DNA from 4 places in the Paenibacillus sp. OK076 genome. Region 1 is predicted to be linked to each of the others. Evidence: riboswitches for the same ligand, from Rfam matches in the RefSeq annotation. Region 1 holds a riboswitch; each other region holds the start of a gene.
The links. A riboswitch is a leader RNA that binds a small molecule or an ion and turns the genes downstream of it on or off. The one in region 1 is predicted to bind cyclic di-AMP.

Region 1 (7,817 bases):
ATGTCCATCTGTTGTATCGATGCCAGCCTCACGAAGCGTATGTCCCTGCGGATGCTGTAATAGATGAAGCTGTTGACTACCAATGGCATACCATGTGCCCGTAGAGTTGAACGGCGGACGTTTAATCTCCTGCATGCGTAGCAAACCGGAATAAAATTTCTTCGCAACCTCCAGATCACGTACAGCCAGACTCACATGGTGTATATGTGCAAATTCTATCATTTCTTTGACCTCCTGCCTGAAATAGCCTTCCTTCAACTTCCCATCAACTCTAAATTCAATCGCTTACACGACTATACTATAACACCTTGGACTATAACCACAACGCATACAAAAAAGAAAAACACCCCTGATTGAATCCAGCGAACCTGTCGGTTCACACAAATTCATTCAGAAGTGCTTACTCCAGATTATCTACCTCATACATCCATTATCATGGTAGATTTAACCAGGTTAATTTCTCATTAGAGAGAATCACACCCGCTTATCCTTACGCTTCTTATTTAGCACTATCCAATGCTTCTTGCGGGATCTTGATCTCTTTCACGCCATTATGGTTAGAGAACGTGCTGGTCATCTTCATGTCCATCGAGATTTTCTGTCCTTCCTGCTCCATATCCATCACCATGTTGACATCCGTACTTGCAGGCAGATAGGTTTCTTTGTTGATCATATATTTCATTGTCATGCTGGTAATATTCATTTGATCAAGCATCGCTTGAGTTTGGGCATCCGATCCGTTTTGCTCCATGACCGCTTTGGCCAGCTCCTTCACGTTATCACCGGATACGTCAGCGTTAATGACGTAATTGTCGCCTTCTTCCGTAATTTTGGTGTCTTCGGCAATCTTTTTGAATTGCTCCAGCTCACCTTCCGGATTCATGCTTGCCTGCATCTGCTCAATCAGTGGTTTCGTTTGCTCGTCAGGAATTTTGACCCACTGGTCCCCCACCTGCGAATAAATCTTATCCGAAGTGATGTACTGCTTCACGTTCTGCGCTTCCTGTCCGGACATTTCCATCTTCATCTCCTGGTAGATCATCATCGGATCTTTGATGATATCCATCTTCAGTGATGTTTTCACCTGTTGATCCTGGGACTGCTCGCCGTTCACCAGCTTCAAATTTTGATCAATATTGGCTTCCGTAGTGAAGCTTTTCATGTCTTTAGTCGCTGCATTCGTTTTCTCAATTAATTCGTCCAATGTAGGGATCTTTGTCGCCTGCTCCGCAGTTGTATTCTCCTCATTCGACGTTTCGTTGCCAGCTGGCGGCGTTGCTGTACTGTTATCTGCATCGTTACTGCAAGCGGTCATGCTTACTGCTAATAATGCCCCAATCATTAATGTAGTCCACTTCTTCAAGTTATTTGCCTCCCAAAATAGAATTGATCCGTACTCATTACCCAATTATTTCCGTTATTAATCAATCGTTACCGATACAATATGTCACGCTTCTTCCTTTTAAAGGAATCGATCCTTAATATCAGGTGTAGGCAGCATACACACTTCATCTTGACCGAACCAGCGATATCGGTTGCGAGCTACCATGTTATATATGGCATTCCGAATAAATTTCGGTACAATAATCAACACGTACAATAATGGATAAGGAAATTTCAATCCTTTGGCCAGACGCAGCGCAGCGGTTGAACGTGTATAATATTTTCCATCCTCAATGAGTACAAACGTATCCATGCTGTCCGTGGACAGATTGCCCTTCTCCAGCAATTGTTTTGCTACATCCGATTGAAGTGATGCAAAATGATATTTCCCCTCCGGGTCACGCTTGATGATCCACTTCGTTAATCCTTGGCAGAAATGACAGACTCCGTCCACAAGCACAATCGGGTGTCCCTCATGCTGATCCGTTTGATTTGCTGTCATAATCATGGCCTCCTCATAATTGCGCTATTAGTGTAACTTACCCGTTTTGAGTCATCCCGGTCGCTTTTTTTTACATTTGATTTAAGTGTAGCGGAAAATAGAAAAAGAGCGCAGGCTCAATGCCCACGCTCGTATCTGTCTTGGCAATTACTCAGCAATTGCCTTTTCCATCCATTGGTCATCAATCATCTGTTGATGCAGGTCACCAGCCCACTGGTCCATGCATTTGCAAATGAAATCTTTGCGACATACCGGACAAGGCGTTTTCTGTAGACGGCTGATATTGGTCAGCTTCCATTCCGGGGAATGGGAGTAGAATACACGGCATTGTGTGCCGTCTACCAATTTCATTTTAAATTCATACAATCCATCTTCCTTGTTGCCACTAGCTAATTCTAAATTTGCAATACGCGGTCTATAAGACATGGATATCACCTGTTAATTCAAATTTGGTTCATGCATTGACACTTCTCAGTACTAAGTCATATTAAAGAAATTTTAGTTCGATGTCAACTCACGCACATTTATCCCCCAAATAGAATATCAAGAATGGTACCCACCTGACCCTGCTTTTTCCCTTTCAGCACATCCGGATCGAATACTTCAACATATCCACAGGAAGAACAGGCGACGAAGAGATAATGATTGTGCTGAATATCAAACATTTTGCTAAGTCCCGCTCCTGACATGGATACTTCCTTAATGTTGCAATCCGTACCCCTGCATTTGGTGCATACAAATCGCCGTTCTATCATCTCTTCAATACTCATGGTCGTTCCCCCTTATTCGAATGTATGACTTCAAGCAAGAGTAGATTATGTAAAATAGTACGCTGTTCAACATGCAATCTCCTGCATCGCAACTGTATTATACAATACAAAACCCTGCCGAAGGCCAGCAGGGTCTTGTACTCGAGCATCAGGCATCCAAGGATACCCTGCTCTATATGTTCCCTTTACTCCTGCGAGTCAGGTCTTAAACTACATTAAGTACCACATCAATATTGCCGCGAGTTGCCTTGGAATAAGGACAGAAATCATGTGCCTTACGAGCAAGATCTTCTGCTTGACTGTGATCGACGCCAGGCATGCTCACATCCAAACGTACAGACAGTTGGAAACCATCATCTGCCGGATCTTTGCCGATGGATACATTACTGGTTACCACCACATTCTCCAACTTCACGCCCGCTTTGCGTGCCACATTGGCAAGAGCACTTTCATAACATGCACCATATCCCGCTGCAAAGAGCTGCTCAGGATTGGTTCCTTCACCACCTGCGCCTCCAAGTTCTTTTGGCATTTTCAGATCATGCTTGAGCACTCCATCCGAAGAAGCCACCGAACCTGTACGTCCACCTTTAACTGTTGCTGTTGCTGTATATAAAGCTTCCATTAAGAATCTCTCCTTTACCTTTAAGTTTTTTTGCTGCCTACAATTCAATTTAAACTTCTGGCTCATTTTGAAACGGTTGTTAATCCTTATTCAGCTTTTACAACTTTTTTATTTTCATGCATTTGGGATGAACACAGGTAATTTATCTAGGGTTGGGTAATATACTAAGGCACATTTACTCCTGCTAAATTTTGTCCCTCTACACAAAAGTTGCACTAGACAAAAATAATTGAAGGAGTACAATGTAAGTATCAACATAAACGTTTAGACATATGTGGAGTCGTTTAATTACGCTTTTAAGATTTTGGTTTCAATGTTCAAATGTAATCAAAGGAATGACACCGTTCCTCTTCATATAGAATATCAATACTTCAAAGTCGGGTGATTATATTATGAGTAAAAAAAATCCGTTCAACACTCCTTCAAATGAGCCATTAGCTGCGGGTATGGCCCCATCTCTCGGGGAAGCCCACAGCTCCATGAAGGTGCCTCAGAACGCTGCTTGGTGGAAAAAGTTCCTTGCTTTTGTTGGACCAGGTTATCTGGTTGCCGTTGGATATATGGACCCAGGGAACTGGGCAACGGATATTGCCGGTGGCTCACAGTTCGGTTATACATTATTGTCCGTTATTCTGATATCAAATCTAATGGCTGTGGTATTGCAGTCTCTTGCTGGCAAGCTCGGGATTGTCACAGGACGGGATTTAGCGCAAGCCTGCCGCGAACGATTCAGCATGCCTGTAGTCATGATGTTATGGATTTTGTGTGAGCTTGCGATTGCAGCCACCGACCTTGCCGAGGTTATTGGTTCAGCCATCGCTCTCAAGCTGCTGTTCAACATACCCATGCTATACGGTGTCATTATTACCGCTGTCGATGTACTGGTCATTCTTTTGCTGCAAAATAAAGGCTTCCGCGCATTGGAATCGCTCGTTATTGTGCTGATGGCTACCATCGCCCTCTGCTTCGGGATTGACCTGTTTCTCGCTAAACCGGATATGGGCGGCGTCATGCATGGTTTTGTACCCAGTGCCGAGATTTTGCAAAATCCAGCCATGCTCTATATCGCCATCGGAATTATTGGCGCAACCGTGATGCCCCATAATCTGTATCTGCATTCTTCTATTGTGCAGACCCGTCAGATTGAAAAGACACCTCAGGGTAAAAAAGAAGCGATTCGTTATACCACTATGGATTCAACCATCGCTTTAACGCTGGCCCTGTTTATCAATGCAGCCATCCTGATTCTGTCAGCTTCCGTGTTCCATAGTGTAGGCATGACTCAGGTCGCGGAAATTACAGATGCTTACCATCTGTTGACACCACTTCTGGGTACCACCATTGCAAGTATTCTGTTCGGTGTAGCCCTGCTGGCTTCAGGCCAGAACTCAACACTCACCGGCACGTTGTCCGGACAGATTGTAATGGAAGGCTTCCTGAACATTCGTATTCCGGCGTGGCTTCGTCGACTGGTAACACGTCTGATTGCAATCATCCCGGCCGTCATCGTAACAGCCATTGCCGGAGAGCACGGAACAGAGGAACTGCTGATTCTGAGCCAGGTTGTGCTGTCACTGCAGCTGCCCTTTGCCGTCATTCCACTGGTGATGTTTACGAGCGACAAAAAAAGCATGGGGGCTTTTGCCAACAAGCTGTGGCTCAAAATTACCTCCTGGATCATTGCTGGAGTTATCGTTGTCCTGAATGTGTATCTAATTATCCAGACTATTATGTTATTCTAGGTTACATGGAACTACGCCGTATTTTGTCTAACTCAAAAAGGCTGATCAACTCAAGAAACGTATCCCTTGAGACGATCAGCCTTTCCTTTTATATGTTTAAGCAGCAGCCTAATCCATACTAATCGGATCTTAAAAGCCGCACTTCATTTAGTTGTCCGAATTCGGAGTTACCATCAACAATGGAAGAAGCTCCTCCAGTGATTTAATCGTCCAGTCTGGACGTTCTGCATCCGCAAGCTCCGGCTGGAACCTGCCATAACCCTGCAAAATCCGGATCGTGTGCATGCCCAGCTTCTTAGCTGGAATAATATCATTATCGATCCTGTCGCCGATCATGACCGCTTCCTCGGGTTTACATCCCGCCTGTTTCAACGCTACAGCATACAATTCAGGATCAGGCTTGGACACTCCTTCTTCAGCCGAACAGGCCAGCACATCCACATACTTGCGCAAGCCGTAGCTATTCAGTCGATTTTCCGTCCCCGGGCTCTGATTGGCAATGATACCAATCTTATAGTGCTGCGACAACGTCTGAAGAACAGCGTCGGCTGACGGGAAGGGTCGCTCAAGCTCTTTGCGGAACTTCAGCTTCTCCTGTATCTGTTCCCGGTGCCCCTCATCGCTGATCAGAGTACGAATAGCCAATTTCATCGGCCATTGCTCGTAATTTCGGTAGGAGGCCGCAAATATGTCTCGCACCGTCTGCATCTCCACCTGATAACCAAGCGCACAAGCTTCACGAACGAACTGACCGATAATATCATCTACCGGCTCCCATTCGTCCACGAGCGTATCCCCCACATCAAAGAACAACCATTGTATTCCACGTACATCCGGCACGCCTATTCCTCCTCGTTAGCCACAGGAAATTATCCCTATTTCCCAAACCATAAAAAAGAAGACCCACCATCATGCATGAGTCTCCTCAAGAATCCGTTTTATTCATGATTTCAATTATAACAGGCAGCTGACACTGGATCAATCACAGGAATAGTACGAGCCACTAGCCATTAGCCATTAAGCAGAAATCCAACTTCCCCGTTCAAGGAATATACAATACGGTCTGCTCCCATTCCCCGATAGATCCCTTTGGGATGACTTTGTTCGGTAATCACACACAGGGACTTGGATGTCCAGGATCGGCAGATCTGCAAATATCGACAGGTTAGGTTTAGGCTATTTTCAAAAATAAAAACATTGCCGACACTGCCTTGCGGCAAAAACCATTTCTGAGCTGCAGCCGTGTTCATGCGAATGACATGCTCTACACCGATTCTCCGGAGCCTGCGCTCTTCCCCTGCACTGTTAGTCAGAACGGCAAACGGCATTTTTTTGTACATCAGCAATTTGATAAATTTACGTCCTGCTTCATTTGGAGCAGTCACTAAGATCATCTCTTTATCCATCATTCGTTCCTCCCTTGGCGTGAAAAGACAACAAAAAAGAAGCGTGGGGGACCAAGGCCTCCCGGACGCTTCTTCAATAATCCATAGCAAAAAGACACTATGAACCAGCGTACGGCTTGTTGCCTCTCCCTTTAACGCTTACGAGGTTAGCTGACGGATTCGGGCGCGAGAGTCGCCCTATTTCCGGCTGTCACCGGAAAATTCACCCCATGGATGCCCACTGTCCTGGACAGTTCATCCTGTTGGTTCCCCCGTTTCCCACCCATGAATGAATGGAAACTCAGCGATTAAAACATCGTTCTTATATCATCATAATCAGAGCGATATTATCGTTTGTTTCGTTTTTCATGTAAAATTTAATTTAAATTGGAATTACGATATGAATCATACACCCGTGCCATATTGGTGTAAAGTCTGCGCAGATCACCGAATCGACGGATTTTTGCCATTTCACATCAATAATAGCGCTTACAACACATCCATTCTCTACCCATCTCTTCAAAGCTCTCTAATTCTCTCTCTAGCGAAAATAAGGTAGCAAATCAGTCACAGATCATACACGACAGCTTGAAATGGAGTTAAAAAAGCAATATAAATTTTGCAATATTTAATTGCAATCAATATAATAGAGGATATAAGAAAATGAGATGGAGGCGATTTTCATGTCAGTCTACGACTACAAAGTAAACACCCTTCGCGGTCAGGAAGTTGAAATGTCCAACTATCGTGACAAAGTACTGCTTATCGTAAATACAGCAAGCCAATGCGGCCTTACACCTCAATTCAAAGGTCTGCAAGAACTTCAGGACAAGTTTAAAGACTCCCCATTTGAAGTTCTTGGTTTTCCAAGCAACCAGTTTGCACAGGAAAAGGGCTCCTCTGACGATATTGCTGAGTTCTGCCAGATGAACTATGGTGTCAGCTTCCCGATGTTTGAGAAAATTGATGTGAATGGTTCAAGCGCTCACCCTCTATTCCAGCATCTTACCAAAGAAGCACCGGGCGTACTCGGCTCCAAAGCCATCAAATGGAACTTCACCAAGTTCCTTGTGGATCAGAACGGTCGTGTTGTGAAGCGGTATGCTCCCAAAACAACACCTGATAAAATTGAAGCAGACATCAAAGCATTGCTTAAATAACAAGTAAAGGCCATCCCACCCCGGCAGACAGCATGAGCATGCATTCAGGGGAATCGGATGACCTTTTTTTTCGGACCCGGTTACTGTAAAAAACACAAAAAAAGAAGCTCCCCATACGGGAAGCTTCTTCTTAATCGTTCTTATGATGCGGTCGAGAGGACTCGAACCTCCACGGGTATATACCCACTACCCCCTCAAGATAGCGTGTCTGCCATTCCACCACGACCGCATGTCGTAAATAATCGGCAAC
Region 2 (7,817 bases), on a different contig from region 1:
GGCTCTCCCATGAACCGAGCGGGATTTTTTCAAAATAAAAAAAGCGACCTGCCCAAGGGGGCAGAATCGCCGTAAATCGATACTTACGTCTCCATGTAGGAGCTATGCGTCTGGCTGCCTGGATCAAATACCATGACTTCCACCGATTCCGTAAGTATATCAGCATAACTGTAGGATACTCGCTTGAATGTTTCTTGCTCCTCATCAAGCTTGACAATAAAAACAGAAGGGTACGTTTCTTCCAATACACCCGTACGCTCAATGGTCTTACGGCGGCCACCATTAGCCCGCAGCATAATTTTCTGACCGATATGTGCATCGAGATTGCGTTTGATATCCAATAGCGTATTTTTAGCCATTGTCGACGACCACCTCTTTTCTTGTCCATTATACCGGATTTTACAGTCATTGTCAAATCAAAACTAATTATTATATCAGTATCAAAAAGTTGTTGTCAATGAATTTTTTTGCAAACAAAAAAAGCCCCTAAATGAGGCTTTCTTCTGCCATCTTCAGACGGCTGATGGATTCACTTTTAACGTGGATAAATCATTCAATCCGGGCAGACCTACCCGATAACTCCCTCGTGTCTCAACGCCGCCCACACCCTGGCTGCCACTAATCGTGTTATGCAAAATGTCATTCATATTCACGGTTTCGCGCACTGACGTGAAGGCTGCCTTGGCTGCCACATAGACCGGGTCTAAAGCATGAATGAGAATTCGGCCTGGTGAACTGGCAAAGTTCGCTCCAGCACGCAGCAAGGCCTCAAAGTGGGACTGACACGCACCAGCTACAATCGTGAGCGCATCGAGATGGCGTTCATATTGCCTAGCCACCTGAATAGCGGATACGAAGTTTTGCGAATTTTTGTAGCTGCCCAGACTATATAAGTCATAGGGCTGACGAGTCTTAAGTACACCATCATGGCCAGTAATGACAACAATGTCCGGGCGAACTTTGGGCAGCAGACGATATAAAGTGTCCGCCATGGCAGACTCATGTACGTATTGCCCCTCTGCGGGAACACGAAGCTGCTCATAAAGGTTCATGCTTTTTTTTAGATAATTAGGATCGCCATCCAAGTGCAGTACTTTGCCAGGCATCTCAAAATAGGCGGGTTCTTGTTGAACAGACCATTCCTGAACCAAACCTTCACGATTGCGCTCGGCCTGTTCCATTCGATTCTGCTGCAAGCGTGAGAGCGTCTGATGCGCCTTCACGTGAGCCTGCCTCGTCTTGGCACTCTGCGGTTCATAAGGAACCTGTATCAAATCGTCCACAGGGGAATCGGCTAACAGCCGGAACTCGGTCCCTTTAATGATGGCACCGTCCGACTGGAGGCCTTCCAACCGGAAAGTCACATCTCCACCGTATGACTTTCGAACGACCAAGTCTCCGATATTCATCAACATTATCACCTCTACCCCATCGTATGGGCAGAAACCCGGATTGGTTCATCCGAATTTTACAGAGCTGCGCGTACCCCAGCTTCCCACATTACGGTACTGAGTGTCGCATACTCCTGCAGGCTCAATGTTTCTCCCCGTCTCGAAGGCTGAATACCAGCCTGCTCCAGCAGCTGATCAGCCTGTTCTCTGTTCTCCTTTGTGAAGAAACGAGCTTTCAAATTATTGGAGATTGTTTTTCTACGCTGCGCGAATGAAGCCTGTACCACTTCGAAGAAATGTGCCTCGTCGGGAACTTCAACCGGCGGTTGCTCACGCACCTTTAACTTGATTACAGCCGATTCCACATTAGGCTGCGGAATAAATACCGTGGGCGGAACAATACAGACCAATTCAGGCATACTGTAGTACTGGACTGCAATGCTCAGACTGCCATAGTCCTTAGATCCAGGAGCAGCAGCCATGCGTTCAGCCACTTCCTTCTGGATCATGACCACAATGCTGTCTACAGGCAGCTTCTCTTCGAGCAGTTTCATCATGATTGGCGTCGTTACATAATAAGGCAGATTGGCCACAACACTCACTTTATCTACCGTTCCAAAATCGGTGCGGAACAGCTCAGCCAGATCCAGCTTCAGCACATCCCCATGATGCACACGAACATTCGGATAAGGCTGCATCACTTCACCCAGAATCGGCAGCAGCCGCTGATCAATCTCTACAGCCGTTACAGGCCCGGCTACCCGAGCCAGACGTTCTGTGAGGGCGCCGATACCTGGTCCGATCTCAAGTGCACCCTTGGACTCGTCCAAATCAGCTGCATTTACAATTTTGTTCAATATATTTTGATCGATCAGAAAGTTCTGACCCAGGCTCTTCTTGAATGAAAATCCGTGTCTTTGAATAATTTCTTTGGTTCGTTTGGGGGTTGCAATCTCTACCGTTTCTTCCATGCCCTTCATACGCTCACAATCCTTCACGTTCAATTTGCGATAATGCTGCGGAGAACTCTTCCCGGGTAATCTGGAATACACTCAACCGCTTGTGGAACTGCTTGCCGTTGCAATATCCTATGCCCAGCAGATTGCCCATCTCCATACGACGTGCAGCAGCCTGTGGGTGCACAATCAGTCCCGCCGCAATCAGATCCTCCCAATCGATCAGACTGGGTGCGCCTTCATAAGACGTGTGTACACGTGCCAGTGCATGACGAATGGCCTCAGGTGAGGCGTTCTCCACTCCGATGTCGCCTTTACGCGTAGCATCTGCCTCCGGGATGAAGGCATGCTTGCAGCCAGGTACTTTATTGGCGATGATTTTACGAATACGTTCACCAGCATGATCCGGGTCTGTCAGTACGATGACACCACGTCTCTCTTGGGCAAGTGCAATGCGCTTTAGAATACGCTGGTTGATGGCCGACCCACCAGTCTCGATCGTATCTGCCTGAACCGCACGTCGAATAGCTACGGTGTCGTCACGACCTTCCACCACGATCACTTCTCTTATCATGTTCCATTTCTTCCTTTCTAACGCAAAAAGAAGAGGAATATCCTCTTCTCTGCCAAACGGCGGGGGAGACTGAATTCAGACCCCTCCGCCGCATATTCCGCATGAATCATTCATGCTTATATTTTATAGCATTCCCATTTCAAAGTAAAACGATTTTAGTTCGCTTCCGGCTTCACCGGACCAATCACATATACCGTCTTGCCTTTCTTCCGTCCGAAGTTCAGGGCATGCTTCACACTATCATAATACACATCAATTTTGTTGCCTTTAATGGCACCACCTGTGTCTTCCGCACGACGGAAGCCAAGGCCCTCGATATATACCCACCAGCCAATTGGAATGACTTTGGGATCAACCGCAATGGTACGTCCCTCGGTTACCCGAGTACCTGATGCCGTTTTTGTGCCGATACCGGGCTCTTCAGAAGAGTATGCCGTCATGGATACATTTTTCAACACTTTAGAATATTTAAAAGAACTGCCTGAGACGGTAATTACTTTGCTGCCCGAGGCAGCGGTTTTCTTCGAGTTCGTGGTTGTTGCTGTTTTTGTCGTGGAAGTCTGCGCTGATACCGTCTGAATCACTGGCTCTTTCACAACAGGTTTGGCTTTGGTACCAACGGCAATCACTTTATCAACGCGATTCGTTGCGACCGATTTACCCACCATTTTTTTGGAGACCAATTCTCCATCCTGGAACACCTTTTCAATATGCTGTACAAGCGTGCCTTCTTTACCGCTCACAATGACACGATTGTCGCCTTTGTACAAGCTAGGGTCAGCCGTTTTGATCACTTTATAAGCAATCGGCTGTTCCACGTCCACCGTACGCTTTGTTACCCGCACTACACGAATTTTCATATCCGCTTCGATAGTGGTTCCAAGCGCCGGATACACTTTGTCTTCACTTGCAATCTGAATACCTGATTTTTTAATCGCATCTTTTACCGATGAATCGGTTGTATACAGAGTCTTGGTGTCTCCGTCTGCCGTAATCTTAACTGGAACGGCCCGCTCAATAACGATGCGGTCTCCATCTGTAATCGCCCCATTCAAGGGCATGGATACCTGATCGTGAGGGCTGACTGTGATTGACTGCTCCTCCAGCATTTCCTGAAGCATTCCTGTACGAGTCTCTACCGCTTGAGCTTTGCCATCAATAACCAGTGAAATTTGTTTCCCGGCCTGACCGTAAACGACTAACAAGATCATGATTGTAAGCGCAATTGAGAAAATCGCGATCAATGCCATTTGACGCATGTTCTCATGCTTCCACCGCAACGCGAAAGACTTACTGGATGATCGTGACTCATGGGTCTCTTCTGGTTGGAATGTGCCCACTTCTCCGTCCTCCTTCATAGCCTCGCCGTCTAAAGTAATGCATGATGTCTTTGACGCGACTATACCAAATTTTCTACAGAACACAGATCGGACCAACATAATCCGGTTCTGCACCATGAATCAATCTTCGCAACATGATGTCATCCTCCTGAATACTTACCGTATGATGACCGTATTTCTTTTATTCAAAAACAAAAAAGCCAAAGAAAGAGTTTAAGAGGAACTCTTTCGTGGCTTCCGAATGATTCTGAATATCGGAAATTCATGCACGAGGTTGCCTCTCTTTTTCCGCTTGCGAGGTTAGCTGTCGGGTTCGGGCGAAAGAGAGCCGCCCTATCTCCGGTCATCCGCTCATGGCGGACGCCCTTGAATTCACCCCGAGACCCAAAGAAGAAATCAAATACGGCTTCGCAGATTCATACGCTGCTTTTGGGTCAGCGCATGTTGCGCATCGGCTGCAAACACCGATGTTTAAGCCCTATTGGTTCCCCCGCTCTCCGTTAACGGAGACTCAGCGAGACTGATTCATGAAAGTAATGTTGTTTCATCGGAAAGTGTCCCTTTGTTCATCCCCCGAACATCTGTCCAATTTTCCGCACAACAATTCACTGAAAAGATGATATCCTGTTTCTATGCATGTTGTAAAGCGTTGTTCAAGTACGTTTTTCTAAATATTTGGTTAAAATATTGTAATATTCTTGATTTATTTGGATCAAAAAGCAAATTAACTCCGCCTAACTCACTTTTTCACCCGTTTTGCTCGATATTTTAACGAATCCCAAATCGTTCCATGGCATTTTTGGTCGTTATTGCTGCAATTTCCTCTACCGAAATGCCTTTAATTTCCGCAGCTGCTTCTGCAACCAGACGTACATGCGCTGTCTCATTTCGTTTTCCACGATAAGGGTGAGGTGTTAGATAAGGAGCATCGGTTTCAATGAAAAATCGGTCCATCGGAACCTTCTTAAGCACCTCTTTAGGCTGCTTCGCATTTTTGAACGTGATTGGCCCTCCGAAGGAAAGATGGAAGCCCAAATCCAGGCACATTTTCGCCGTTTCCCAGCTGCCAGAGAAGGAATGCATAACACCGCCTACTTCTCCTGCCTTCTCTTCACGCAAAATCTTTACAATATCCTCATGCGCATCCCGGTTGTGAATGACAATCGGCATATTTAACTCACGGGCAAGACCAATTTGTTGTCGTAATACGCGATGTTGAACCTCTTTCGGTGAAGTGTCCCAATAATAGTCTAGACCAATTTCACCGATAGCTACCACTTTTTCATGCTTGCATAAAGACGCAATCCATTCCAGATCACCCTCCTGCATCGTGATTGCATCCACTGGGTGCCAGCCTACCGCAGCATATATAAAATCATAGGTTTCAGCCAGCTTCATCGTGGATGGAATAGTCTCCCGGTTAAAGCCAACGTTAATCATGCGACTAACGCCCGCATCCACAGCACGCTGAATCATTTCCTCGCGGTCCTCGTCGAATTGTGGTGCATCCAGGTGTGTATGTGTGTCGAACAACATCATGCTGTATTTCTCCCTTCATGTCGAATTAACGACTAGCTCTTTTTAATCCATCCGGTAAACTAACCAGAACATAAATATTCCTAAATTCGGTCATATTTTTTTCTTTATTTCATTCTATTAGCTCATTCAGCACATTGAGCACAACATGTAGAGCGAACAAGTTCTTCCTTATCTATATGTTGCTTATCTTTAGCCATCCGGGTTGTATTCTAATTGCTCTGATTACAAAATTATGTCGATCTACATGTACTCTCCATTAAAGCAGATTACTGTATCATGGAAAATAGCTCTTTTAGAAAGCTTTATTCACCAGACTCCTGAACAGTATTGCTGATCATTTAATGTGAGAAATAGGGGCGTATATTTGACGGTAATTCATGAACAATCGCATCCACCTTATTTTGCGGATAATACAAGTGATGCTTTCCGCGATGAAGACCACTGATTGAACGGACAATGTCGGATACCTCTGACAACTCATGTAACTTGTCTTGCCGATCAAGCAGCAGAATCTGCTTGTCCGTCGATTCATCCGGACGAAACACATCATACGGATTATCCGTTGGAAAATCAATTTCCAGATCATACTCGGGATTAAGACCCGCTGCAGTGAAGGCTTCCCGAATCTCTTCAATCAGGTTTACGTCGATCTGTTCAATCTCTACATACTTATATAATTTGCGATCTATAAAACGTTCGCATAACTCACTTAGAACAGCATCGTCCTCTTTGCGCCACTGCATAAATGCCGTCTGAATCAAAGCTTCGTCCAGCTGCAAGTATTCATCCACCGTTAAATCGCCGGCGAATAGCTGGGACAGTGGATCGATCATGAAGCGGAATTGGAAACCTTGCTGTATGAGACTTTTCGCCCGCTTAAATATTTGCCGCAATATAATTTCCGAACTTCGGGTAACCGGATGAAAGTAAATTTGCCAGTACATCTGGTACCTGGACATCAAGTAATCCTCCACGGCATGCATGCCCGACTCCTTGACCACAATTCTTCCGTGAAATGGACGCAGCATACGCAGGATACGGTCAAGGTCGATCGTCCCATAGTTTACACCTGTAAAGTAGGCATCCCGAAGCAAGTAATCCATGCGGTCCGCATCAAGCGGACTGGTGACCAAATTAACGACAATAGGTTGCTCATATGTCTTTTGAATAACAGAAGCCACTTTCTCGGGAAAATCAGGAGCATACCGTCTTAAGATCGCCCCTACTTCGGTATCACCTGTAATGATCCGACAAGTCCAATCCTCATGATTCATATCGAAAGCTTCTTCTATTGAGTGAGAGAACGGCCCATGTCCAAGATCATGGAGCAATGCTGCGCAAAGGGCTACCGTTTTTTCCTCCTTTGGCCAATCTGAATAGTGACTTCTTTCGAATTGGGAAATAATCTTACGCGTAATTTCGTAGACACCCAAGGAATGTGAGAAGCGACTATGCTCTGCACCATGGAAAGTAAGAAATGATGTTCCCAATTGACGGATTCGGCGTAAACGTTGAAATTCGGGCGTGTTGATCAACTGCCATATAATCGGATCTTGCACATGGATATAATTATGTACCGGATCTTTAAACACCTTTTCTTCCGTTAAACGCTGTTCCATGTCTGTTCACTCCTTTAATATCGTTTGTATTTGTCGCTTTTCAGTATAATACCACCAAGGATTCGACACAGTTTGACGAATCTTGTCGAATACTGTATTTTTGTCGTTTTCCAAATCGACAAAGCTGACATTGATGTTTAAATACGAAAAATAGCTCCCAATCCCTTACCACTCGTAATCTTATCAAAAACAGCCTTTATTTTAAGCTAATTTTAAGGTTGACTGTTTTGGGAATCGTTGGTATGATGAGTATCATAAAACATAAAATAATGTCGAATAATGACAATGATCGTTAGCTGAGAGGAGCACTGATTATAATGATGAAATCAACAGGTATTGTAAGAAAAGTGGATGAACTGGGACGGGTAGTTATTCCAATTGAATTGCGCCGTACGCTC
Region 3 (7,817 bases), 710 kb from region 1:
TGAATGCCCCGTCCAAGCAGCAGATAAGTACCGATAAGGGTGACAATCAGTCCGGTCTGATAATGAAGTCCCAGATGCTCTACAAAGACCGACCCTGCTCCTGCCAGCATGACACTGTTTACTCCAATGAGGATCAGAAGGGTAACCCAGGTAATCCAGTTTCCTGCTTTATGGCCGAATAGATGTTTGTTGAGATCTTCGTATGAGCGCGAGCCGGTATCATGGGCAATCAGCATCATTTTTGTACCTAACCAGACAAAGAGCATGGTCGATAAGCCGATGGTAATGGTGGCCCATTTGCCATACTGGGTAAAAAACTGCAATATCTCCTGCCCTGTTGCAAAGCCGGCTCCAACTACCGTTCCAATGTATGTAAATGCGATCTGCAGCACCCGAAATGCCTGTTTCATGCGTTTCCCCTCTCAGGCCCCTGAATAGTTTGGACATGCGGGTGCCATGGTACAAGGTATGCTTGACCCGTCAAACTCATGACAATTGAAGTATGGCAAAGGGTCATTTAACATGCTCTGAACAAGAGCAAAGGCAATTTCGCTTGAACTGATAGCGGGATCTATGATACTTTTACGTCATAGGAACGGCTTGGGAGGTCAAATTATGGAAGTATTGAAACAACGAATTTTACAAGAAGGCGTAGTCATGTCAGATCAGGTGCTGAAGCTGGATGGTCTGCTGAATCACCAGATTGATCCTGCATTGACGATGGAAATGGGAAGGGAATTTGCCGCTCGTTTTCGTGAAAGTGGTGTAACTCGGGTCATTACAGTGGAGTCTTCCGGGATTCCGGTCGCCTTTGCTGCTGCACATGAACTGGGTGTTCCGCTGGTATTTGCTCGTCGCAAAAAAACACTTTTGGCTGACCCCGATGCCTACTGTGAAAGAGTGCCTTCTTTTACCAAAGGGATTGTAACGGATATTATGGTGTCCCGTGAGTATATTCATGAAAATGACCGTATTTTGTTTATTGACGATATCATTGCCAATGGCGATGCTGCTCGTGGTGTCATCAAAATTATCGAACGTTCGGGTGCGGAACTGGTTGGATTCGGTGTCGTGGTCGAAAAATGTTTTCAGGCCGGAGCGCGCACCATTCGTGAGCAGGGCATTCCGGTTGAAGCGTTGGTGCGTATTCGTTCTTTGAACGATGGCACCGTGCAATTTGACGATAACGAATTGTGACTTTTTAAAGGAAAAAGTGCCTATTTTTATAACAATGCCTTTGCATGACCGCTGATTTCATTTATAATGGGGTTATGTTAGGGAGAGGAGGCAACACCATGGGTAACCAACCGGCAACAGAACAATTTTTTATTGATAAGCTGGCGGAATCGAAAGTACATTTTGAGCGTGCCCTGGATTGTAAACATACGGAATTCGATGACCTTTATCCCTATATGATTGAACATCCTCAATTTTTCTGGTACAAACGCTACGTTGCCTGGTCAGAATTGCTGACGATTGTAGGCTTGTGCGAAGAGTTGTCCTTCTCTTGGAAAGAACAATTTACACCGCATCAAGTGGAGTACCTTGAAGAACGTGTGATGTCCGCCAAAGTGCTTGATTTTTGGTTTGAGAAGAACGACAGCAAAGAGCACGCGCAGCGGTAACTTTCAGTCGGGACATACTTTCGAATGACATGACAGTCCAATACAGTCACGTGAGACCTAAATGACTTTTCATTTAGGTCTCTTTTTGTAAATAATTTTTTTGGGAAAGTAGGCGCCATGAATATGATCAGTGATGCAGAATTGGATGCACTGCGTTTATCGGGTGAAAAAGTAAGGGTAGTACGGGACGAGATTCAGTCCAATGATGTGACAGGCATTGTGGTTGCCTGGGACGGGGAGCAGGTGCTCATTCGCCGTCAGAATCGTCGTGTGGTCAAGCTGGACCGGAAATATCAGTATCAGTTGTTCAGCGAGCCACGTAAGAGTCCGCTCGAAGAATAGGACGTGTGTTTTTAGGTTCATTTACCATGGGTGTTTTGGCATAATTGCACCTCTCGGGTGAAAAGATAGGTACAGTGAGAGCTTGTAACATATCAGCCGAGAGGATGTGCGGTAACCATGACATTAATGAATGATAAGGTTCATGCCTATAAAGATCAGATTGGTGAATTAAGCGACGTGCTGCCAGCTGTGGTGAAGTCTTATCATGAGTTCACTGGAGAATGTTTTCAGGCAGGGGCGATTGATGCCAAGACCAAACAGCTGATAGCGCTGGGCATTGGTTTGTTTGCAAACAATGAGGTATGTACGTTTTACCATGTGGAAGAGGCGCGTGCCAAAGGAGCGACCGATCAGGAGATTATGGAGACGGTTGCTGTGGCTGGAGCCGTAGGCGGAGGCCATGCGTTGTCTCAAGGTGCAATGAGAGTACAGAAGGCTCTACATTAAGTATAGAAGTCTACAGCACAGCGGATTTGTAAACAAAAGTCCCAAAACAAAGAGGAGGTCCCGGATTCACCCGGAGCCTCCTCTTTGCGCTATTTCCAATCAAACTTATATTTTGCCCAGCATTTTGTTATACATAAACTGACCTGTTACCCGGCGTGCTGTTACATAACGATCATTGAAATATGGATTGGATAATTGGGTGATGCTGACACCCTTACTGCTGGAAGCATGAGCGAACTGTCCGCCCCCGATATATACTCCTGTATGAGAAATGCCATTGCCCATCGTATTAAAGAATACCAGGTCACCTGTACGCAGATTAGCTTTGGATACCGGTGTTCCGGCCTTCGCTTGCTGCTGGGAAGTACGTGGTAATTCAATGCTATATTTGTTGAAAATATATCTCATAAATCCAGAGCAATCAAACCCGGCGAGTGTCGTGCCGCCCCATTTGTAAGGAATGCCTGTCATGTTGTTAACGACGGTGTTAATACTGCTTGCCTCTGTGCTTGCTGCACCGGATGTAAATAGAACTGCTGCTCCAAAAATAGAAATGATAAGCTTTTTCAAAATTGTTGTTCTCCCTTCGATGCCTACGGAGTTAGCTAAGGGTTCGGTAGAAGGTTCCCTATATTTCCTATGTATAAGAATAATTCACCCAAAATGGTTCCCCCGTTTTCAAACATGAAACTCGGCAAATGAATAATTAAGTTTTTGTAACCTTTTGAAACTATATTGCATAAATGCGAAAATGTCAAACCGATCTTGAACCCTTCTTATCATCTCAATGTTAACGGAATTATCGCTTTTTATGTAGAAATAACTCGAATGATGGGTTCTAATAAATGACAAAAAAGTAACTACTGTTTCAGAAGGAGAGAAATTGGACAATTTATTGGCTTTCTCACATCCAATTAGACGATAATTATAGGTTGTCCAAAGAATTTGTTACATGTTGTTGCAAATATTGACAAAATTCATATTTTTGCATAGAATTCTTTTTGTATATTCCATTTATTGTATTAAAAGAAATAGTTTGATTTTAAAACAAATATAAGGGGGATAGATTAGCAGGGGAGCAGTTTGCAGAAAATGAATTGAGGAGTGTTTCTAATCTATGTTGAAGGCAAAAACAAGGTTTGCATCTTTGGTTATGGCATGTACAATGGTTTTCTCCGTTGTCGGAATGGTATTTCAGCCTGCTGCTAAGGTCTCTGCTGCAGACGCCTCTGGAACGACAGCAAGTATCTCGGACATTTTGAAGAATCAACATCCAGACGGGGGATGGAAGAAGGATTACAAAGAAACAAGTGGTGAGTGGGCCAAATCTACGATTGATAACAAAGCTACATACTCAGAAATTAGAAGATTAGCCAAGGAATTCAAAAAGACGAATGATCCGCGTTATTCGGCTGCTGCCATCAAAGGAATCAACTTTTTGCTGAATATGCAGTACTCCAATGGGGGTTGGCCACAGGTATACCAAAGCTCCGGTTATCACAAGCACATCACCTTCAACGACGATGCCATGATTAATGTCATGTACATGCTGGATGAAGTAGGTGCACGTAAAGGAGATTTCTCATTCATCGACAGCTCTCTTGCAGATCGTAGTAAAAAATCAGTTGCCAAAGGTGTAGAGGCTATTCTCAATACACAGGTTGTAGCGAACGGTAAACTGACTGCATGGGGGCAGCAGCATGATTCCAGTACCCTTAAACCTGCAGGCGCTAGGATTTATGAAGTGCCTTCTCTGAGTGCTGGAGAGAGCAGTACAATTGTGAAGTTTTTAAAAACTAGACCGGCTAACTCCAAAATTACTGCCTCCATCAAAGCGGCAGAAGCCTGGTTCAACAAAGTTAAAATTACTGGTTACAAGTATGTCAGAGAAAACGGAGACAGCCAACTCATTGCAGATTCAGGTGCAGCGCCAATTTGGGCACGTTTCTATGAAATTGGAACGGATAAACCAATCTTCGTAGGACGTGATGGGGTTGTGAAATACAAACTCAGCGATATCGATAAGGAAAGAAGAGGTGGGTATGCCTGGTACGGCAACTGGCCCTCCAAGATCTAATTTATAAAATGCTTTACACATGAGAAGAGGATAATTTTTTGTTGACACTAATTACCTGCACATGATATATTATTTATTGTCGCCGCGATATAATTTCTCGGAGATAAGATATACGCGGTCGTGGCGGAATTGGCAGACGCGCACGGTTCAGGTCCGTGTGGGCTAACCCCCGTGGAGGTTCGAGTCCTCTCGACCGCATCATGTGCAACACGAAGAAAGGTTCCTAGAATGGCATTGCTGCCACTCTAGGAACCTTTTTTATCTGTTTACGGATCAGAGCGGTTGCTCATCCTGAATGTTTTTTCAACTATTCCTTCAACTTGAGCAAAGAAGAAGTTGATCTTTGTTTATTTATCCAAAAATGGAAAAGTGTTCGTTATGTGACGGTTTGCCCCTGTATTTCAGGTTTAATGTACGTAAAATACCGAAATGTACCTATCCTGAGCATCCTTCATCTACTATTCTCTTCTCGTATGGAAGCGCTATCAACAGGGATTTGAATGACCAAATTCAGAGGGGGTAGGGATAATTTGAAACGAATCGGAAAAAGGATGGCAATGTGTTTCATGGTATTCATGATTGCGGTGGTGCAGTTCGGGATTATGGGAACGACAGGCGGCAATGTGGCACAAGCAGCAGATAAGAGTCTGGCCCAGAAGCCGTATATGGGTTGGAGCAGTTACAGCATGCAGGTATATGACGGGGCGGGTAACTGGACGTCGGCCGAGAGTATTAAGAAGCAGTCGGATGCCATGCGCGAGAAGCTGCAAGCCCATGGATATGAATACATTAATATTGATGCAGGCTGGAACGGTGATGAAGATGAATACGGCCGTCCTATTCCGAGTACTGTTCTTTATCCAAATGGATTTCAGGAGGTCATCGATTATGTCCATAATAACGGACAGAAGATCGGGATCTATCTCATTCCGGGATTATCAATCACCGCTTATGAAAAAAATCTTGAGGTGTATGGAACGGGTGGGGCATGTCGTATGCAGGATATTGCGGTAAAGCCGCTCGTTGTTATGGATGCTTGGGATTCGTACACTTACAAAATTGATTTTACAAACCCTTGCTCACAGAAGTACATTGACTCCATCGCGGATCTTCTTGGCGAGTGGGGCATCAACTTTGTCAAATTCGACAGTGTGACGCCAGGATCAGGGATTAATAACCTGAGCCGGGATGCACGCGGTGATGTAGAGGCATGGTCCAAAGCCCTGGACAGAAATAATATCTGGTTTGAGCTTTCCTGGGCGCTTGACCATAATTACGTGGACTTCTGGAAAAAGTATGCGAACGGCTGGAGGATCGATTGGGATGTTGAAGCCTACGACAGTAGTAAGGGGTTAACAGAATGGTCGAGTATTTCACGCTTATTCCCCATAGCAGCCATCTGGTGGCGTGATGCAGGTCCTGGAGGCTGGAACGATTTTGACTCCCTGAATGTCGGGAATGGCTCGATGGATGGTCTGACCAGAGACGAGCGGAAGACCGCGACGACGTTCTGGGCAATCTCTTCAGCACCGCTTTATACAGGTAATGATCTGACCAGGCTTGACAGCTATGGGCTGGAGCTTCTGACGAATGATGAGGTCATTGCGGTCAATCAGGCCGGACGTCCAGCTCATCCCGTTTCCATGGACACCAAACAGCAGGTATGGTATGCGAATAACGGAGATGGTACGTACAACGTAGCTCTGTTCAATCTGGGCAATCGGAGTGCCGAGGTCAAAGTGAAATGGAGTGATATTGGCCTCGAAGGTCCGGCTTCGGTCCGTGATCTCTGGAGCCATTCCGAACTGGGGAATTTTAATCATGAATTCAGTGGCGGCGTACTGGAACCCCATGCTTCCCGGATGCTTAAGGTAACCGCACTGAGCGGCACATCAGCCGTTAATGATGATGATACGGGCATGCGCTATAGTGGGGATTGGAAGCGTAATGGAGGCAAGGAGCAAATCGATGGCAGACAGGATCTGAGCATCGCCATTACGGATTCCTCAACGACCACTGGTCCAGCCAATATGAATACGCAGCAAGGAGCTGACTTGGAAGCCGGTGATGACCTAATCGCGAACGCAGAAAATGTAGCAAATCCTGCTTCCGTTGATGCGGCTGCTGTTACCGATGTGGTGTACATTAATGATGATGACAGCAATATTCAATACACGGGTTCATGGAGTTCAAGTTCCGGGAGAAATTTCGGGGATTACAAGGAAGATGTACATTTTACTGAGAATGACGGCGATTATTTTGAATATACCTTCACGGGCACAGGCATTGACCTGCTTACGGAGAAGGATCAAGAACAGGGAGACATGATAGTCACACTCGACGATGGAACGCCTGAAACGGTTAGCGCTTATACCAGTGATGAACGAGAAGTGCAACAGGTACTGTATAGCGCTGCTGGTTTGACTAACGGTTCGCATACCTTGAAAGTCGTCAAACAATCGGGCCAGTATATGCTGCTGGATGCGCTTAGAGTAACAAGGGAAATTCCTACAGGAGATCATAACAGCACCATTAGTCCGGCTTCTGCTGACTTTGACAAGGCAACAGAACAACAGAAGGACATTACTGTCACGCTCACATTGAACGGAAATACACTAACTGGCATTGAAAATGACGGAGTAATGCTCAGTGAAGACGACTACACGGTGGTCGATGACAAACTGAACATCAAGAAAGAATATCTCACCCAACTGCCTGTAGGAACAACCGACTTTGTTGTCAATTTCAGCGCTGGTGATCCGCAAACTCTTGCTGTTCAAATCAGAGATACAACGGGCCTTCGTTATGTCCTGATCAATAACGACGATCCGGCCATAAAATACAATGGCTCATGGTCCCGCAGCACGGGGCGAGGTATGGGCGACTATAAAGATGATGTGCAGTATACCGAGACGAATGGTGATTCTTTTGAATATACGTTCAGAGGAAGAGGAATCCAGCTGTTCACAGAGGTAGACCAGTCACAGGGAGATATGGATATCTACGTGGACGGTCAATTCAAGGAGACGGTCAGTGCGTATCGCAACGGACGATTGGCACAGCAGAATCTGTACAGCATATCGGGCTTGCCTGATGGGCAGCACACGCTGAAGGCCGTCAAGAAATCGGGTAGATTTATGCTGCTTGATATGCTCAAGGTTGAGCTCCCGAATATGATTAATCCGGTGAATGCGAGCTTTGACAAATTAGCTTCTGCTCAGGCTGACATTGATGTCACGCTTCTGATCCAGGCGGGAAGCTTCAAGGGCATTACCAACGGCTCCAATGAACTGACACGAGGGACTGATTATACAGTTAATGGCGAC
Region 4 (7,817 bases), 2.6 Mb from region 1:
ACAGGCACTTGACCTACGCCGAATGTCGCCAGCACGGATTGTTCACCTGCCTGAATAATCGTTCCTGCTTCAAGCAGCAATTGCCCCTCATGCACCTCCAATCCAATCGGCGTAATGTTGGCTTCCGGCTGAATATGGCGCTTCAGGCCAATCCATTGTTCCCCATGCTCTTCTTTACTTTCAGTCACCTCCATCATAACAACAGCATCTGCACCTTCCGGTACCTGAGCTCCTGTCATGATCCGAGCAGCTGTACCCGATGTAATCGTAAGATCCGATATATACCCGCATGGAATTTCATCAATGATACGGAACCAAATCTGCTGCTCGCTGGATGCTTCAATCGTATCCGAACTTAGAATCGCAAATCCATCCATTCCGGAACGACGAAAGAATGGGTAAGGATGGGGAGCATGAATTGTCTCAGCAAGCGTTCGACCATGTGCTTGCTCAAGTGTTACCTTTTCTATTGAACCCGAACTGACATGAGCAGCAACTTTCGCCTGCGCATCCGGTACTTGTATAGCTTTACGGATAAATTTCGAAGTCGTCATATCCGTTGAATGTGAATTTATTTTCAATGGCGATAGAACCTCCCTGGGTCATTTGTTCATCTTAAAAAGTGTAGCCCGAAAGCCAGGTCATGACAAGTACTCTCCAACAACCCATTCACATGAAAGACGAATGGACAGACCATAATATGTAAGAGAAAAGGAGCTGACGTATGTGAACCAACGATGCGAATTATGTGGAAGGGAGCCTGTCGAGACAACCGTCCATCACCTGACACCAAAAGAAATGGGCGGAACGCACATGCCTACTGCCGATCTTTGTATCCCTTGCCACAAACAAATTCATTCCCTATATACCAATCGTGATATTATGACCTTAGGTTTAACTGGAATACAGGCACTAAGGCAAGATGAGCGCATCGCTCCTTATATCCGCTGGATTCGCAAACAACCTGCTACAACCATTCCTCGTGTTCGAAAGTCCCATCATGTCCGCAAATCGTAAAACAAAAAGAACAGCGTCCAAGGTCATTTTCGGTGGCATAGCTCGCTCCACCTTACCTTTTCACTGTTCTTCTGCGAATGATTTAATATTGTGCGGGTCCCTTTCATGAGAAGTGCTACCTACGCCTCATGATTCGGCCACCGCCAACCCTCGTTTTGGGCTTTTTATAAGAGCTCTTCGGTGAATCAAACAATCCTCCAAGGCCGCCACTGCTCTTATTACGATCAATTGTGCCTTTGCTTTGTTCCTTATTTCGGCTGAATAATCCTCCACCGGACCCTACGCTCGAATCCTTATCGCTGCCACGCCGGGTAATTGACCCTTTCCGGTCAACGGTAATCGGTGGAGCCACCTTTTTATCGCTGCTCGTCGGTGTCCGATAGGAGCCTTCTCTTGGCTTGTACGTGTCCTTGTTCGTATAACCCCGATACGTACCGGACCCTCTACCCCCGAACGAATCAAACAAATTACCGATTAATGTTGCGGTTAAGTAGCCTTGCAAAAAGGACGAATCATAATTCTGCCGAACATATTCCTTGGAATCCACCTCAACCAAGGTGTCTTCCACTTTATTCGGGTCTTGCTGCAAATGATAATACTGGTCCTGATACACCAGGAACATCCGCTCTGTATTTTCCGCCGAGATCTGATCCGGCTTCCGCTGTTCAGATAATTCCTGAGCGACCTCTGGAACGGTACGATCGGCAGCTCGGTACACATAGGATGTCGTGTTACCACTGCCGCTGACCGATTCAAGCGGATATGTGTCCTGAACGGAAGGGGCTCCGCACGCGGACAGCAGCGACATCACAAGGCTGAGGACCAGCATTAATTTTAATCCATGTGCCAAGCGCTTTTTCATTGGAACCTCTCCTAGCTCGAACGAATCACTTTGATATCCGCAGGAAGAATGGACTCACCCTCATACAGTGTAAATCTTCTGTCTTGCCACTCCACACGCAAAAGCATGTTATCATCAGACTGATATTGCCATACTAATTGTTCCCCCGCCTGACCATAGGGTGTCCTGCCTGCAGTGGTTACCATTCCTCCGTATTCTTCCTCCAGATGATACGCACGTCCATCCAGATCCAGCAATGTAGGCACCTCATCCGGTGCATCGAGACGTCCATCAATGGGTGTATAGAGGGCATACCGGGTCATTTCCCGTTCTTCAATATGCAAATGTCGGATTGCCGTACCATCCTGCAACGTGAGGACAGCCGCATTCCGTGCTCGATGATGTACCCGCCCAACAACTTCATAGGTGACCAGCGAAACCTCACAGATATCACCAGGTGCCAGCTGAAGCATAGTTTTCTCTGCCTTAGGCGGTTCAGGTTTGGCTATTATCCCTTTAATCCGTTTCCACACACTCATGCCCATTACTCCTGTTCTTTATCTTATAAACAAGCTGCAATAATTAATGCGCCCACGATATGTAGGGCACCCGAGAACAAACCGTAACCTGTCTTGCCCTGCTGTATTCCCGTATCCAGATCCAGGTTGGCCCATCTCCGAATCATAAAGTGAACCACACTCTCCAGAATCAGCAAAATGACAAAGGAAACAACGGATACAAGCAACGCTTCTCCAAGATGACCCGCTGTCGAAATGGAGGTGGCGAGTACGTATCCCTGAGCAAACAGCTTCATAACCATACGTGTCGTAACGGCCATATTGCCGGCCTTCACTTCGGCAAAATCCTTATACTTCGTGAACAAAGAATCCACATACATCAAGACAAACAGCAAAACCGAACCCGATAACGTCCAGACCAGCATTGCCAAAATGTTCAAATCCATTTACATAGCCCCCACATTTCAACATGAACCGCAATTAAAAGCGAAGGAGAAACGCTGGTCTCTCCTCCGCTAGTGCCCCTGCTTGCTTACAAGGTTTAGTTCTTATTTTCGTATTGCTTCATCAATGCTGCCAGTTCATCCTCGACAGCCTGATCCTTGCCCAGCTTCTCAAACTCATCGTCCAGCGATTTACCTTTGGACGACATCTCATTGCTGGCTTCAGCCTGAGCTTCCATCTGCATCATTTTTTCTTCCATACGCTTCATGCCGGCACTTGCAGTGTCGGAGCTAAATCCGTTCAGCGCCTTGTTGATTTCGGTTTGAGCTTTTGCCGCGTTGTAGCGCGCAACCAATGTTTCGCGTTTATTTTTCATTTGAGTCAATTGTTTACGCATTTCGTCCAGCTTGCCACGAAGGTTATCGGCAGAAGCTTTATTTTGATCATAGCTTGTTTTGTATTCAGCCATCTTCTCTTCAGCGACTTTTTTCTCTTCCAGTGCCCGACGGGCCAAATCCATATTCTGTGCACGTGCTGCTGTATGTGCTTGCTCCTCACGTTTCTTCACGAGAGCTTCCTGTTCTTCGAACAGCTGCTTGAATTTCTTCTCAATGGCAATCTGTGCAGCAACAGCTTTCTCCGCATCTTCAAGATCTTCCTGCATATCCCGGATATATTGATCCGTCATCTTGATCGGATCTTCTGCCTTGTCAATAATAGAGTTAATGTTAGACATTGTTAAATCGCGTAATCGTTTGAAAATGGACATTATGGTATTCCTCCTAGTCGATAGTTCATCCTTGTATATAATCATACATACGTGGCAATGTTCTACTCGTTTCAATTTTAACAAAAAAAATCATAAAAAACGATTTTAGCCTATTTTGCTTACATCGAACTATTGAATTAGTCGACCCGTTTGGCACAGCTCCTCATCAAGCAGCTTCTCTGCAGTCTGCACAATCTCATCAATCTGCATCCGCGTAATGGCGTCAAAGTGAATCCCCATAATCACAGTGACGGTTACCTTTAAATGCAGGGCAGCCTTACGTGCCAGTCTTTCACACAGTTCTTGTTCTTTATGTCCTGGAATATGCACCGTAGCTCCACTCACCCGTTCACGATCCGGATAAAATATCGCTACTGCTCCAATGTGTGATCTGCCTCCAGTTATTATAAAAACCTTATCTTCTCCTGCTTCGATCACCTGTAACCGAACGGAATTTAAGTCGTATGTACTCATCCTGCTCCACCTGTCCTTTTCTATATATATGGTGGAATTATGGCTTTGATTTTCTGAATCAGCAATGAAACATCTCACATCATGCATAAATACGGATGGCCCCGGGCATACCAAAGAGAACGCAATTTGGGAAAAGGAGGCACTAACATGCGTATACGCCTCATCATGTTATCCATCATGGTCATTCTTCTGGGAGGAAGTTACGCTCCTGCTCAGTTATGGGCTTCTTCAAGCCCGCAAACCGAACCTGCTTCGAAGTCTGATTCTTCCGAAGAGGAGCAGCTGACGCTGGGACAGCTCCGACAGAAATATGCGGATACATTCAAAACGAATGGCCCCTCGACAAAAAAGGTCGCACTGACTTTTGATGACGTACCTGATCCACGGTTCACCCCGAAGGTGTTGGATATTCTAAAGAAATACAAGGTGCGGGCTACGTTTTTCATTGTGGGACATCGCGCCGAGAAACATCCGGATTTAGTGAAACGCATGGTGAAGGAAGGGCATATTGTTGGCAATCACAGCTACAATCACCCGGAGTTCAGTAAGCTGACCATGAATGCATTTCGCAAACAAATCTTACATACCGGGGATATTATTCGGGATCTGGTGGGGTACACACCCAAAATGATACGTCCACCTTATGGCGACATTAACGAACAGCAGCTGCAATGGGCAGCCAAACAGCATTACAGCATTGTGAACTGGAATGTCGATTCCCTGGACTGGAAGGGCCTCTCCAAAGAGGAAGTCAAAAAAAACATCCTGTCCGCCGTCAAACCGGGTTCCATTGTTCTTCAGCATGCAGGAGGCGGTGTCGGATCGAAGCTGAGTGGTTCCATCGAGGCGTTGCCTGAAGTTATCGAGGAATTGCGTAACCGCGGGTACGAGCTGGTGACTTTGGACGAAATGCTGGAACTGCCAAAGGGCAAATAGGTCAAAGAATCTAGAAGTCGGATATTCAAAAGGGTGTCCTTCAATCACTTTATCGTGATTAAGGGACACCCTTTACTGTTAGAATAGAGTTAGTTGGAGTCACATCTGATGATGTGCAGCTACGATTTGAATTTTATTTCAAAATGTAAAGTTCAACATCCTGAATACCAAATGTGCTCACGGATTGTTTGCTGCCAGGAATAAAGATATCGATCTTATGGCCTTTAATGGCGCTGCCTACATCACGAGCCGTAGCGACAAATGCCTGTTTTGGCAGTCCTGGGTGTGTATGACCTGTTACCAGTACCTTAGTTCCCAATGGAATAATACTTGGGTCTACTGCAATGGTTCCCAATTCGAGCGGGTTACCGAAGTAGTCCACAGCACCCCATCCTCCATTTTCGGAAGCGTCCGCGGAGTATGCTGTTGCTTTGACATCGACCGCTTTGCTGTAATCAAACGTTTTTCCCCAGGCTTGTACAACTTTACTATCTGCATTAACGTCAAGACTTGCAGTAGTGATCGTTTTAGCCTCCGTTTTAGCTTCTGCAGCAGAAGCTGTGTACGTTGTTTTTCCAGGAATCGTAATTTTCAAACCACCATAAATGTTGTAAGCTGAAATGTCATTGTTCGCTTTGATCAGAGCGTTAAGTCCAACTCCATATTGTTTGGATAAGGTGTAGAAGGTATCCCCTTCTTTGGCCACATGAACTGAATCAGCATGAGCCGGAACGGCCTGAATGAGCATTGCTGCTGTCAGCAAAGCTGTTGCTGTTTTGGCTATACGTTTCTTGTTAATCATGGTCTTCCTCCCTCATTATGCCTGCGAAGTTAGTTGTCGGATTCGGATGGAGGAAACCACCCTATAGGTTCAATTACATTCAAATATATGTAGCCCTAATTCACCCCAAGCCGTGTGCAATTGATTCTCCCCCAAGCACACTCTGCAACGTTACATCCCCCGCACTCCCAACTCCGGAAGTTTCGGCAGGAACAAATATATCACAATTTTGTAACCAAGAGTCGTAGTAAATGTTACCATCCGTCTAATTCACTTCAACATCATGGCTGAATCTAAGCGGTTTTTTTCAAAAAATGTCTATTTGAGCTTATATCGCTGATGACAGAAACGTTACTTTTTATGTTAATCCGTGCGTATCCTTACATAACAAAACAATCCCTGCCGACGTGTCGTCGACAGGGATGTATGAGGGGGATGAAATTCTCATCCGAATTATACATTTTGCAATTTCAACCTGATCTTCATCCTGAATAACTTGGATGTATTAGAGCACTTTAGCAAGGAAGTCACGTGTACGTGCATGCTTGGGCTCACCGAACACTTCAGCAGGCGTTCCTTCTTCTACAATTACCCCGCCATCCATAAACAGGATGCGGTCACCCACTTCGCGTGCGAAGCCCATCTCATGCGTTACAATTACCATGGTCATGCCGCCCTCTGCAAGCCGCTTCATAACATCCAGGACTTCACCCACCATTTCAGGGTCCAGTGCAGACGTTGGCTCGTCAAAGAGCATGACATGTGGCTGCATCGCGAGCGCTCTTGCAATAGCTATCCGTTGTTTCTGTCCACCGGACAGCTGATTTGGATAGGCGTCTTTTTTGTCAGAGAGGCCCACCGTCTTGAGCAAATCTGCACAGATTTGTTCCGCTTCATGTGCAGGCTGTTTCTTCACTTTAATGGGAGCAATCGTAATGTTCTGCTGCACCGTTTTGTGCGGAAACAGATTGAAATGCTGGAATACCATCCCCATTTTTTCACGAGTTGCATTAATGTTGTGTTTCGGGTCAGTGATCGAAACTCCCTCAAAGTTAATCTCACCGGAAGTAGGTTTCTCCAGTAAGTTCAGACAACGCAAAAAGGTACTTTTCCCCGATCCGGACGGACCGATGACCACGACAACCTCGCCTTTGCCAATCGTTACGTTAATGCCTTTAAGCACTTCGTTCTTATCATAGGATTTATATAATTGTCTAACGTCTATCACTTGCACCCAACTTCCTTTCCAGTCGACCCAGCAGTTTGGACAAAATGAACGTCAGCACAAAGTAGATGGCTGCCGCAATCAGGAATGGATTCATCCCTTGATACGTAATATTTTTGACCACACTTGCCTGGTACATAATGTCCACCATACCGATAACCGAGATAATGGAGGATTCCTTGATAATGGTCACGAACTCATTACCGATCGCCGGCAACACCGCTTTGAACGCTTGTGGGAGCACGATGAAGCGCATGGCCGCACCTCTGCCCATTCCTAGGGAACGAGCTGCTTCCAGTTGGCCGCGATCCACACCCTGTATACCAGCACGGAAAATCTCCGCAAGATAGGCACCACTATTAATGGATAGTGTGATAATCCCCGCCTGAAGCGGCGAAAATGTAATACCGAACGTCAAGGCAAGCCCGTAATAGATAATCATCAATTGAACCAGCATTGGTGTACCACGAATAACTTCAACGTAAGCTGTTCCAATCCAACGCAGAATTGAGACGTCATGCAGACGTAACAGACAGATGATCAAACCGATAATTACCCCGAATATTACACCGAGTGCAGACAGTAATAGGGTGTAACCCACACCTGTTGCATAAAAGCTTTTGTATTGCCAGAACACTTGAAAAATGTTTTGATCTTTTTTCACCTTGTCTGCCATCAACTGGCTTGCTTCAGTGACCATCTGATCGATTTTATTTTCGCTTTTCAGACGTTCGAGCGTTCCGTTCACTGCATTCAGCAATTCCGTATTGCCCTTACGAATCCCGATTGCCGCTTCGGCCTGCTCTTCATCC

Region 2: it holds a riboswitch for cyclic di-AMP, as region 1 does, so the genes downstream of both, BMY78_RS31090 (3D domain-containing protein) here and BMY78_RS02670 (HAD family hydrolase) in region 1, are expected to answer to the same signal.
Region 3: it holds a riboswitch for cyclic di-AMP, as region 1 does, so the genes downstream of both, BMY78_RS06170 (C40 family peptidase) here and BMY78_RS02670 (HAD family hydrolase) in region 1, are expected to answer to the same signal.
Region 4: it holds a riboswitch for cyclic di-AMP, as region 1 does, so the genes downstream of both, BMY78_RS14405 (3D domain-containing protein) here and BMY78_RS02670 (HAD family hydrolase) in region 1, are expected to answer to the same signal.

Annotation. Positions count from the first base shown of each region.
Region 1 is NZ_FOCH01000001.1:619,464-627,280, reverse strand. Features, by position in the region: gene BMY78_RS02710 (VOC family protein) at 1-222, opposite strand, end outside; gene BMY78_RS02705 (DUF6612 family protein) at 500-1,363, opposite strand; gene BMY78_RS02700 (thiol-disulfide oxidoreductase DCC family protein) at 1,463-1,885, opposite strand; gene BMY78_RS02695 (hypothetical protein) at 2,033-2,311, opposite strand; gene BMY78_RS02690 (zinc ribbon domain-containing protein) at 2,410-2,655, opposite strand; gene BMY78_RS02685 (organic hydroperoxide resistance protein) at 2,861-3,280, opposite strand; gene BMY78_RS02680 (Nramp family divalent metal transporter) at 3,727-5,022, shown strand; gene BMY78_RS02675 (HAD family hydrolase) at 5,170-5,862, opposite strand; gene BMY78_RS02670 (HAD family hydrolase) at 6,033-6,431, opposite strand; cyclic di-AMP (ydaO/yuaA leader) riboswitch at 6,549-6,724, opposite strand; gene BMY78_RS02665 (glutathione peroxidase) at 7,091-7,567, shown strand; tRNA gene BMY78_RS02660 (tRNA-Leu) at 7,714-7,796, opposite strand.
Region 2 is NZ_FOCH01000009.1:48,654-56,470, forward strand. Features, by position in the region: gene veg (biofilm formation stimulator Veg) at 84-359, opposite strand; gene yabG (sporulation peptidase YabG) at 513-1,409, opposite strand; gene rsmA (16S rRNA (adenine(1518)-N(6)/adenine(1519)-N(6))-dimethyltransferase RsmA) at 1,469-2,371, opposite strand; gene rnmV (ribonuclease M5) at 2,376-2,921, opposite strand; gene BMY78_RS31090 (3D domain-containing protein) at 3,077-4,261, opposite strand; cyclic di-AMP (ydaO/yuaA leader) riboswitch at 4,535-4,788, opposite strand; gene BMY78_RS31095 (TatD family hydrolase) at 5,030-5,800, opposite strand; gene BMY78_RS31100 (HD domain-containing protein) at 6,139-7,419, opposite strand; gene BMY78_RS31105 (AbrB/MazE/SpoVT family DNA-binding domain-containing protein) at 7,737-7,817, shown strand, end outside.
Region 3 is NZ_FOCH01000001.1:1,326,075-1,333,891, forward strand. Features, by position in the region: gene BMY78_RS06145 (YkvI family membrane protein) at 1-410, opposite strand, end outside; gene BMY78_RS06150 (xanthine phosphoribosyltransferase) at 616-1,197, shown strand; gene BMY78_RS06155 (hypothetical protein) at 1,296-1,625, shown strand; gene BMY78_RS06160 (hypothetical protein) at 1,749-1,967, shown strand; gene BMY78_RS06165 (carboxymuconolactone decarboxylase family protein) at 2,085-2,414, shown strand; gene BMY78_RS06170 (C40 family peptidase) at 2,520-2,984, opposite strand; cyclic di-AMP (ydaO/yuaA leader) riboswitch at 2,990-3,121, opposite strand; gene pelA (pectate lyase) at 3,532-4,491, shown strand; tRNA gene BMY78_RS06180 (tRNA-Leu) at 4,606-4,689, shown strand; gene BMY78_RS06185 (X2-like carbohydrate binding domain-containing protein) at 5,022-7,817, shown strand, end outside.
Region 4 is NZ_FOCH01000001.1:3,268,479-3,276,295, forward strand. Features, by position in the region: gene glp (molybdopterin molybdotransferase MoeA) at 1-554, opposite strand, end outside; gene BMY78_RS14370 (HNH endonuclease) at 727-1,017, shown strand; gene BMY78_RS14375 (DUF4247 domain-containing protein) at 1,133-1,879, opposite strand; gene BMY78_RS14380 (DUF4178 domain-containing protein) at 1,891-2,397, opposite strand; gene BMY78_RS14385 (DUF350 domain-containing protein) at 2,421-2,822, opposite strand; gene BMY78_RS14390 (PspA/IM30 family protein) at 2,918-3,589, opposite strand; gene BMY78_RS14395 (prenylated flavin chaperone LpdD) at 3,719-4,063, opposite strand; gene BMY78_RS14400 (polysaccharide deacetylase family protein) at 4,211-4,999, shown strand; gene BMY78_RS14405 (3D domain-containing protein) at 5,133-5,801, opposite strand; cyclic di-AMP (ydaO/yuaA leader) riboswitch at 5,804-5,999, opposite strand; gene BMY78_RS14410 (amino acid ABC transporter ATP-binding protein) at 6,286-7,008, opposite strand; gene BMY78_RS14415 (ABC transporter substrate-binding protein/permease) at 6,995-7,817, opposite strand, start outside.